Regions from separate parts of the Neobacillus sp. S1115 genome, predicted to be linked through region 2. Evidence: a T-box and tRNA genes for the amino acid it is inferred to sense, from the RefSeq annotation. Region 2 holds a T-box; the other holds one or more tRNA genes.
The links. The T-box of region 2 lies ahead of ACZ5B7_RS23620 (valine--tRNA ligase). A T-box ahead of a tRNA ligase gene usually reads a tRNA of that ligase, here a tRNA-Val.
Positions count from the first base shown of each region.

Region 1: it encodes a tRNA-Val, which carries the amino acid that the T-box ahead of ACZ5B7_RS23620 (valine--tRNA ligase) is inferred to sense. The anticodon was not compared.

Region 1 is NZ_AP038275.1:88,881-93,292, reverse strand. It holds rRNA gene ACZ5B7_RS00500 (16S ribosomal RNA) at 1-500, opposite strand, end outside; tRNA gene ACZ5B7_RS00495 (tRNA-Ala) at 680-755, opposite strand; tRNA gene ACZ5B7_RS00490 (tRNA-Pro) at 763-839, opposite strand; tRNA gene ACZ5B7_RS00485 (tRNA-Arg) at 855-931, opposite strand; tRNA gene ACZ5B7_RS00480 (tRNA-Leu) at 944-1,032, opposite strand; tRNA gene ACZ5B7_RS00475 (tRNA-Gly) at 1,038-1,112, opposite strand; tRNA gene ACZ5B7_RS00470 (tRNA-Leu) at 1,123-1,207, opposite strand; tRNA gene ACZ5B7_RS00465 (tRNA-Lys) at 1,217-1,292, opposite strand; tRNA gene ACZ5B7_RS00460 (tRNA-Thr) at 1,392-1,467, opposite strand; tRNA gene ACZ5B7_RS00455 (tRNA-Val) at 1,477-1,552, opposite strand; rRNA gene rrf (5S ribosomal RNA) at 1,563-1,679, opposite strand; rRNA gene ACZ5B7_RS00445 (23S ribosomal RNA) at 1,767-4,412, opposite strand, start outside.
Region 2 is NZ_AP038275.1:4,819,034-4,823,445, forward strand. It holds gene ACZ5B7_RS23620 (valine--tRNA ligase) at 1-2,028, opposite strand, end outside; T-box leader at 2,080-2,313, opposite strand; gene ACZ5B7_RS23625 (O-antigen ligase family protein) at 2,422-3,747, opposite strand; gene ACZ5B7_RS23630 (hypothetical protein) at 3,971-4,159, shown strand; gene ysxE (spore coat protein YsxE) at 4,186-4,412, opposite strand, start outside.

The DNA of each region.
Region 1 (4,412 bases), 1.5 Mb from region 2:
GGTCAGGTACCGTCAAGGTACCGGCAGTTACTCCGATACTTGTTCTTCCCTGACAACAGAGCTTTACGACCCGAAGGCCTTCATCGCTCACGCGGCGTTGCTCCATCAGACTTTCGTCCATTGTGGAAGATTCCCTACTGCTGCCTCCCGTAGGAGTCTGGGCCGTGTCTCAGTCCCAGTGTGGCCGATCACCCTCTCAGGTCGGCTACGCATCGTCGCCTTGGTGAGCCGTTACCTCACCAACTAGCTAATGCGCCGCGGGCCCATCTGTAAGTGTCAGCCGAAACCGACTTTCAACCTTCCCTCATGCGAGGGAAGAAATTATCCGGTATTAGCTCCGGTTTCCCGAAGTTATCCCAGTCTTACAGGCAGGTTGCCCACGTGTTACTCACCCGTCCGCCGCTAACCACCGGGAGCAAGCTCCCAGTGATTCGCTCGACTTGCATGTATTAGGCACGCCGCCAGCGTTCGTCCTGAGCCAGGATCAAACTCTCCAATAAAGTTGAGTTGATTAGCTCAAAAATGTTACGTTGGCTTCATTTCAAAAGAAATGAATAATTATTGTTTGTTGACGTTTTGTTTGTTTAGTTTTCAAAGAACTATTTAATCCGCCTCTCAAAGGCGACTTTTATATATTAACAAAGCAAATTAACAATGTCAATATATTTTTAAAAATAAATGGTGGAGCCTAGCGGGATCGAACCGCTGACCTCCTGCGTGCAAAGCAGGCGCTCTCCCAGCTGAGCTAAGGCCCCGTTAAAATGGTCGGGAAAACAGGATTCGAACCTGCGACCCCTTGGTCCCAAACCAAGTGCTCTACCAAGCTGAGCTATTTCCCGTACTATTAAATTTGATGGCGCGCCCGACAGGAGTCGAACCCATAACCTTCTGATCCGTAGTCAGACGCTCTATCCAATTGAGCTACGGGCGCTTATTTTATAAATGGTGCCGAGGACCGGAATCGAACCGGTACGGTAGTCACCTACCGCAGGATTTTAAGTCCTGTGCGTCTGCCAGTTCCGCCACCCCGGCAAATATGGAGCGGAAGACGGGATTCGAACCCGCGACCCCCACCTTGGCAAGGTGGTGTTCTACCACTGAACTACTTCCGCGATATTAAAATGGTGCGGGTGAAGGGAGTCGAACCCCCACGCCTTGCGGCGCCAGATCCTAAGTCTGGTGCGTCTGCCAATTCCGCCACACCCGCATATTAAAATGGTGAGCCATGAAGGACTCGAACCTTCGACCCTCTGATTAAAAGTCAGATGCTCTACCGACTGAGCTAATGGCTCGTACAATAAGAAATGCTAAACTACCTAGTTATTCTGCTTAAAATCCCTTCGGGATTTCGCGCACGCTTCCGCTGATGCAATTCAATGAAGTAAGAAGCGTGGTGCCGGCTAAAGGACTTGAACCCTCAACCTACTGATTACAAGTCAGTTGCTCTACCAATTGAGCTAAGCCGGCATAATAATATGGTGGAGGATGACGGGATCGAACCGCCGACCCTCTGCTTGTAAGGCAGATGCTCTCCCAGCTGAGCTAATCCTCCATATATGATGGCCCGGCAGCGTCCTACTCTCACAGGGACTTGCGTCCCAACTACCATCGGCGCTGAGAAGCTTAACTTCCGTGTTCGGGATGGGAACGGGTGTGACCTTCTCGCCATTGCTACCGGACCTATTGAATTAGAGGTTTCATTCCCTCAAAACTAGATAACGCAGAAGAAGTTTAGTAAAAACGAGTTCACCTTACTTAATTATGACTTGGTTAAGTCCTCGATCGATTAGTATCAGTCAGCTCCACACGTCACCGCGCTTCCACCTCTGACCTATCAACCTGATCATCTTTCAGGGATCTTACTAGCTTGACGCTATGGGAAATCTCATCTCGAGGGGGGCTTCATGCTTAGATGCTTTCAGCACTTATCCCGTCCGCACATAGCTACCCAGCGATGCCTTTGGCAAGACAACTGGTACACCAGCGGTGCGTCCATCCCGGTCCTCTCGTACTAAGGACAGCTCCTCTCAAATTTCCTGCGCCCACGACGGATAGGGACCGAACTGTCTCACGACGTTCTGAACCCAGCTCGCGTACCGCTTTAATGGGCGAACAGCCCAACCCTTGGGACCGACTACAGCCCCAGGATGCGATGAGCCGACATCGAGGTGCCAAACCTCCCCGTCGATGTGGACTCTTGGGGGAGATAAGCCTGTTATCCCCAGGGTAGCTTTTATCCGTTGAGCGATGGCCCTTCCATGCGGAACCACCGGATCACTAAGCCCGACTTTCGTCCCTGCTCGACTTGTAGGTCTCGCAGTCAAGCTCCCTTGTGCCTTTACACTCTGCGAATGATTTCCAACCATTCTGAGGGAACCTTTGGGCGCCTCCGTTACACTTTAGGAGGCGACCGCCCCAGTCAAACTGCCCACCTGACACTGTCTCCCACCCCGATCAGGGGTGCGGGTTAGAATTTCAATACAGCCAGGGTAGTATCCCACCGACGCCTCCACCGAAGCTGGCGCTCCGGTTTCTCAGGCTCCTACCTATCCTGTACAAGCTGTACCAAAATTCAATATCAGGCTACAGTAAAGCTCCATGGGGTCTTTCCGTCCTGTCGCGGGTAACCTGCATCTTCACAGGTACTATAATTTCACCGAGTCTCTCGTTGAGACAGTGCCCAGATCGTTACGCCTTTCGTGCGGGTCGGAACTTACCCGACAAGGAATTTCGCTACCTTAGGACCGTTATAGTTACGGCCGCCGTTTACTGGGGCTTCGATTCAGAGCTTCGCTTGCGCTAACCCCTCCTCTTAACCTTCCAGCACCGGGCAGGCGTCAGCCCCTATACTTCGCCTTGCGGCTTTGCAGAGACCTGTGTTTTTGCTAAACAGTCGCCTGGGCCTATTCACTGCGGCTCTTCGGGGCTATTCACCCCAAAAAGCACCCCTTCTCCCGAAGTTACGGGGTCATTTTGCCGAGTTCCTTAACGAGAGTTCTCTCGCTCACCTTAGGATTCTCTCCTCGCCTACCTGTGTCGGTTTGCGGTACGGGCACCTTTTATCTCGCTAGAGGCTTTTCTTGGCAGTGTGGAATCAGGAACTTCGGTACTATAATTCCCTCGGCATCACAGCTCAGCCTTACGGTGAACGGATTTTCCTATTCACCAGCCTAACTGCTTGCACGCACATATCCAGCAGTGCGCTTACCCTATCCTCCTGCGTCCCCCCATCACTCAAACGATAAAGAGGTGGTACAGGAATATCAACCTGTTGTCCATCGCCTACGCCTTTCGGCCTCGGCTTAGGTCCCGACTAACCCTGAGCGGACGAGCCTTCCTCAGGAAACCTTAGGCATACGGTGGATGAGATTCTCACTCATCTTTCGCTACTCATACCGGCATTCTCACTTCTAAGCGCTCCACCAGTCCTTACGGTCTAGCTTCAACGCCCTTAGAACGCTCTCCTACCGCGGACACCATGAGGTGTCCACCCACAGCTTCGGTGATACGTTTAGCCCCGGTACATTTTCGGCGCAGAGTCACTCGACCAGTGAGCTATTACGCACTCTTTAAATGGTGGCTGCTTCTAAGCCAACATCCTGGTTGTCTAAGCAACTCCACATCCTTTTCCACTTAACGTATACTTTGGGACCTTAGCTGGTGGTCTGGGCTGTTTCCCTTTTGACTACGGATCTTATCACTCGCAGTCTGACTCCCACGGATAAGTCATTGGCATTCGGAGTTTGTCTGAATTCGGTAACCCGATGAGGGCCCCTAGTCCAAACAGTGCTCTACCTCCAAGACTCTAACTACGTGAGGCTAGCCCTAAAGCTATTTCGGAGAGAACCAGCTATCTCCAAGTTCGATTGGAATTTCTCCGCTACCCACACCTCATCCCCGCACTTTTCAACGTGCGTGGGTTCGGGCCTCCATCCAGTGTTACCTGGACTTCACCCTGGACATGGGTAGATCACCTGGTTTCGGGTCTACGACTACATACTAATTCGCCCTATTCAGACTCGCTTTCGCTGCGGCTCCGTCTCTTCAACTTAACCTCGCATGCAATCGTAACTCGCCGGTTCATTCTACAAAAGGCACGCCATCACCCATGAACGGGCTCTGACTACTTGTAGGCACACGGTTTCAGGATCTCTTTCACTCCCCTTCCGGGGTGCTTTTCACCTTTCCCTCACGGTACTGGTTCACTATCGGTCACTAGGGAGTATTTAGCCTTGGGAGATGGTCCTCCCTGCTTCCGACCGGATTTCACGTGTCCGGCCGTACTCAGGATCCACTCAGGAGGGAACGAAGTTTCGACTACAGGGCTTTTACCTTCTATGGCTGGTCTTTCCAGACCGCTTCATCTACCCCGTTCCTTTGTAACTCCATGTTGAGTGTCCTACAACCCCGAA
Region 2 (4,412 bases):
AACATAGGCAAGAATGGAACGGGTTGTTTTCTTAGCCGCCTCATCCTCACCGTATAAAGGAAGCTTCGCCATTTCAATATACCAATCACAGAAGTCATCCCAGATAAAGTTATAAAGGGCACGGCCAACTTCACCGAATTCATACCGCTCTGACAACTTTGTCACATGTTCGATTGTTTCATTTAAGCGTGTTAGAATCCATTTGTCGGCAACAGATTTTTCCCCGCTGAAATCAATTTCATCATAGCTGAGACCGTTCATATTCATTAAAGCAAAACGGGAAGCATTCCAAATTTTATTGGCAAAGTTCCAGGTTGCTTCAACTTTTTCCGTGCTATAACGTAAATCTTGACCTGGTGATGATCCCGTAGATAGGAAGTAACGAAGGGCATCCGCACCGTACTTGTCGATTACTTCCATTGGGTCAACGCCGTTTCCAAGCGATTTACTCATTTTCCGGCCCTGCTCGTCACGAACAAGTCCGTGGATGAGAACATCTTTAAATGGACGCTCACCGGTGAACTCTAAGCTTTGGAAAATCATTCTGGATACCCAGAAGAAGATGATATCGTAGCCTGTTACAAGAACATCCGTTGAGAAGTACCGCTTGAAATCAGCCGCTTCTATGTCTGGCCAGCCCATAGTCGAGAATGGCCATAACGCTGAGCTGAACCATGTATCTAATACGTCTTTGTCCTGTTCCCAGTTTTCGCTGTCAGCTGGCGCTTCATGACCGACAAATACTTCACCTGTTTCTTTGTGATACCAAGCAGGAATGCGATGTCCCCACCATAGTTGTCTGGAAATACACCAGTCGCGGATGTTTTCCATCCAGTGCAGGTATGTTTTTTCGAAACGGTCTGGAACAAAGTGTACTTTTTCTTCCTTGCATTGAAGCTCAATGGCTTGATCTGCCAACGGCTGCATTTTAACAAACCATTGTGTAGAAAGATAAGGCTCTACTACTGCCCCGCTGCGCTCAGAGTGGCCAACGGAATGCAGGTGATCTTCAATTTTAAACAGAACGCCTTGTTCTTGAAGGTCTTTAACAATTTGCTTGCGGCATTCGAAACGGTCAAGACCTTGATATTTTCCGGCCTTTTCGTTCATGCTTCCATCTTCATTCATAACAAGAATACGCTCAAGATTATGGCGATTTCCGAGTTCAAAGTCGTTCGGGTCATGGGCAGGAGTAATTTTAACAGCCCCAGAACCGAATTCCATATCAACATAATCATCGCCAACAATCGGAATTTCCCGGCCAACGATTGGCAGGATAACCGTTTTGCCGATCAAGTGCTTGTAACGGTCATCTTCCGGGTGAACAGCAACCGCTGTATCCCCTAGCATCGTTTCCGGACGAGTTGTTGCTACTTCAATGTAGCCGGAACCGTCAGCTAACGGATACTTCATATGATAAAAGGCACCTTGAATATCCTTATAAATAACCTCAATATCAGAAAGGGCCGTTTTTGTGGATGGGTCCCAGTTAATGATATATTCGCCGCGGTAGATTAAGCCTTTGTTGTAAAGGGTAACGAATACTTCGCGAACCGCTTTTGAAAGTCCCTCATCGAGAGTGAAACGCTCGCGGGAATAGTCAAGTCCTAAACCTAACTTTGCCCATTGCTCACGGATATGGGAAGCATACTCTTCCTTCCACTTCCATGTTTCCTCAACGAATTTTTCCCTGCCAAGGTCATAACGGCTTTTGCCTTCGCTTTTAAGCTTTTGTTCAACCTTTGCCTGGGTCGCGATTCCAGCATGGTCCATACCCGGAAGCCAAAGAACATCATAGCCCTGCATCCGCTTCATGCGTGTGATGATATCTTGAAGAGTTGTATCCCATGCATGCCCTAAATGGAGTTTTCCAGTAACGTTAGGCGGTGGGATAACGACTGTATATGGCTGTTTTCCCTCATCATCTTTTGCTTCAAAAAACTTCCCTTGCAGCCACCATTCATAACGACCTTTTTCAATTGTTTGCGGATCGTATTTGGTTGGCATCGTAATTTCTTTTGTTTCCAACTGAATTGCCTCCTTTTATCTTTTAAAAACAACAAAAAACCCCATTCGCCATAAAAGGACGAATGGAGTTGCTTCGCGGTACCACCTTTTTTCCAATCATAATGATGATTGGCACTTCATCGGATAACGGATTTCATCCGTCTTCTACTACTGGAGCCTTTTGACCTGTTCACAGAAGAAGCTCTTGGGCGACCTTCCGATGCTCCGCTTAGGAAACCTTTCAGCTAATGGTTCCCCTCTCTAAAAGCTGGCTTTCACCGTACTCTTCCCTGTCAAAGCTTTATTTTTCAATTATATATAATACTACCCAAAAAACAGTGCCTTCGTCAATCAGGATATCCTTGTTTTTTGTATTTTATACTATATGCGTGAAGCATGGTGCTCGCTTGCAAATTAGGCAGATCGATATATTTCTTCAGAAGTACAAAGTGAATTATTATTATTTTTTTTATTAAGGTGCAATTCAGCTTTAGATAGCGTTATACCAATAGTTGCCCAAAATAACGGGGCAACAGGAACTGTACTTATGTTAAAAAATGCTTGAATTAGATAACCAATTATAACAGATATCAATCCATACAAAAGAAGTTTTTCTTTCCCGTTAATAATTTTTACTGCTTTGAAAGCTCGTCCAAGGACAATACACAAGAGAGTTAAATATATTAATAAAGCAGGTATTCCTAATGTTACTGCAATCTGTAAATATTCATTATGAGCCTTATCCACAATAATATTTGAAGTCCCATAATATTTTTCAAGTTCTTCCGGTTTAGCTGGAAATACATACTTAAAGGTGTCAGGTCCAGAACCAAGCCAAAAATTAGAGTGTATCAGCGGAAAAGATTCTTTCCAAATAAACATTCTGGCTGAACCTTCATGCCCAGTGGTATGATGGGATGCAACATTGTATGAGTCAAGAAAAAATGAAGCTAAACGCCCAGAATATTTTCCATCCTCGACTAGATTTATCAAAATAAAGATTAGGCCTAAAGCAATTAACATTGTAGTCCATTTAAGCCAGAGATGCCTTCTTTTTACTACGGCAAAGATTGTAAGAAAGATAATCCCACATGCAAGACCCACCCATCCACTTCTTGTCTCAGAAAAAATTAGAGCTATAAAATTAATACAAATTGTGGTTAAATATAAAGTTAGCAATTTTCTACTTTTTTCAACTAAATAAAGTGTTATTGTTAACAAAATTATTAAGACAAGATATGAACCGTAAAAGTTTGCATTATCGAAAAAAGAAAAACTTCTTATCTCATTTAATTTAGAGATATTTCTCGGAAAGAAATCTAAGGAATAATGTTGAAGAATTCCATAAATAGAAACAAAGATTGAAACAAAAGCCATCCATTTAAGAAGGTTTTCTATTTTCTTAACATCTAGCAGTCTATAAGAAAACAATAGTATACTGCAATATGAAAAAAAAGTTACTAATCCTTCAAATCGTGTTTCTGTACCATAAAATGAGGAATAAAAATCAACTGAAAATACCGTTGAAATTCCAATTAAGCACATAAATATTAAGACTATGAATTCAATCTTTAATTCAGATTTAGATAGATTGGATGTCCAATATTTTTTTTTGACTATTAAATATAACCATGTAAACAAGACAAACATATCTAAATAAAAGACCTTTGGAAATGTATAATACGTAAATGGCCCCCAGGGATAAATAAGAAGCGGGAAAAGAATGATGAACCAGTACATTTTGATAACTCCTCACGTGTGTTAATACGAAAAAAGATTTTCTAATACAGACTTTCTAAAAAGGTTAATATTCCAAAAGTCATACTTTATAGCTTAATAATTTTACCATGTCATTATTTATGAAACAAATCAAATTGAATATTTTTTGGAAGAATTATAGGTCATTCACACTATTTTTGAATATACATATGATAAGGGTAAATTGGGAAAGGGGGGGTTTGGGGTGAAGAATTTCCATAAGTATAAACACCGTCCCTGGTTTAGAACGTTTCGGAGATTGTCCGGACAGCTGGTGGTCCCATTTATTATCTTTCAATTTATACGAACTATTTTTCTGCCAACTATTTTTGATGTCTTGTTATTATCCCTTTTTATCGTCATTGCCATTTCCATTTATTTTGAAATTATTTAAGGAGCCCTATGTGCAGATGATTCCTGCTATTGGGCTCCTTCTTTTGCCTGCTGGGCTGCCTCTTGGGCTGCTTTTTGCTGGTTCTCAATTTCCGTCATTCTCATTACAATATATTCGGTATTTTTTAAATGCCAATAGCGATGCTGCAGCTGGCGGACATATTTTAACTCATTTTTCGGACGAGGCTTCCGATAATATTTTTCTGCCATTTGGATGATGGGTATTGGGTAGGCCAAGTAGCTGTTGAATAATA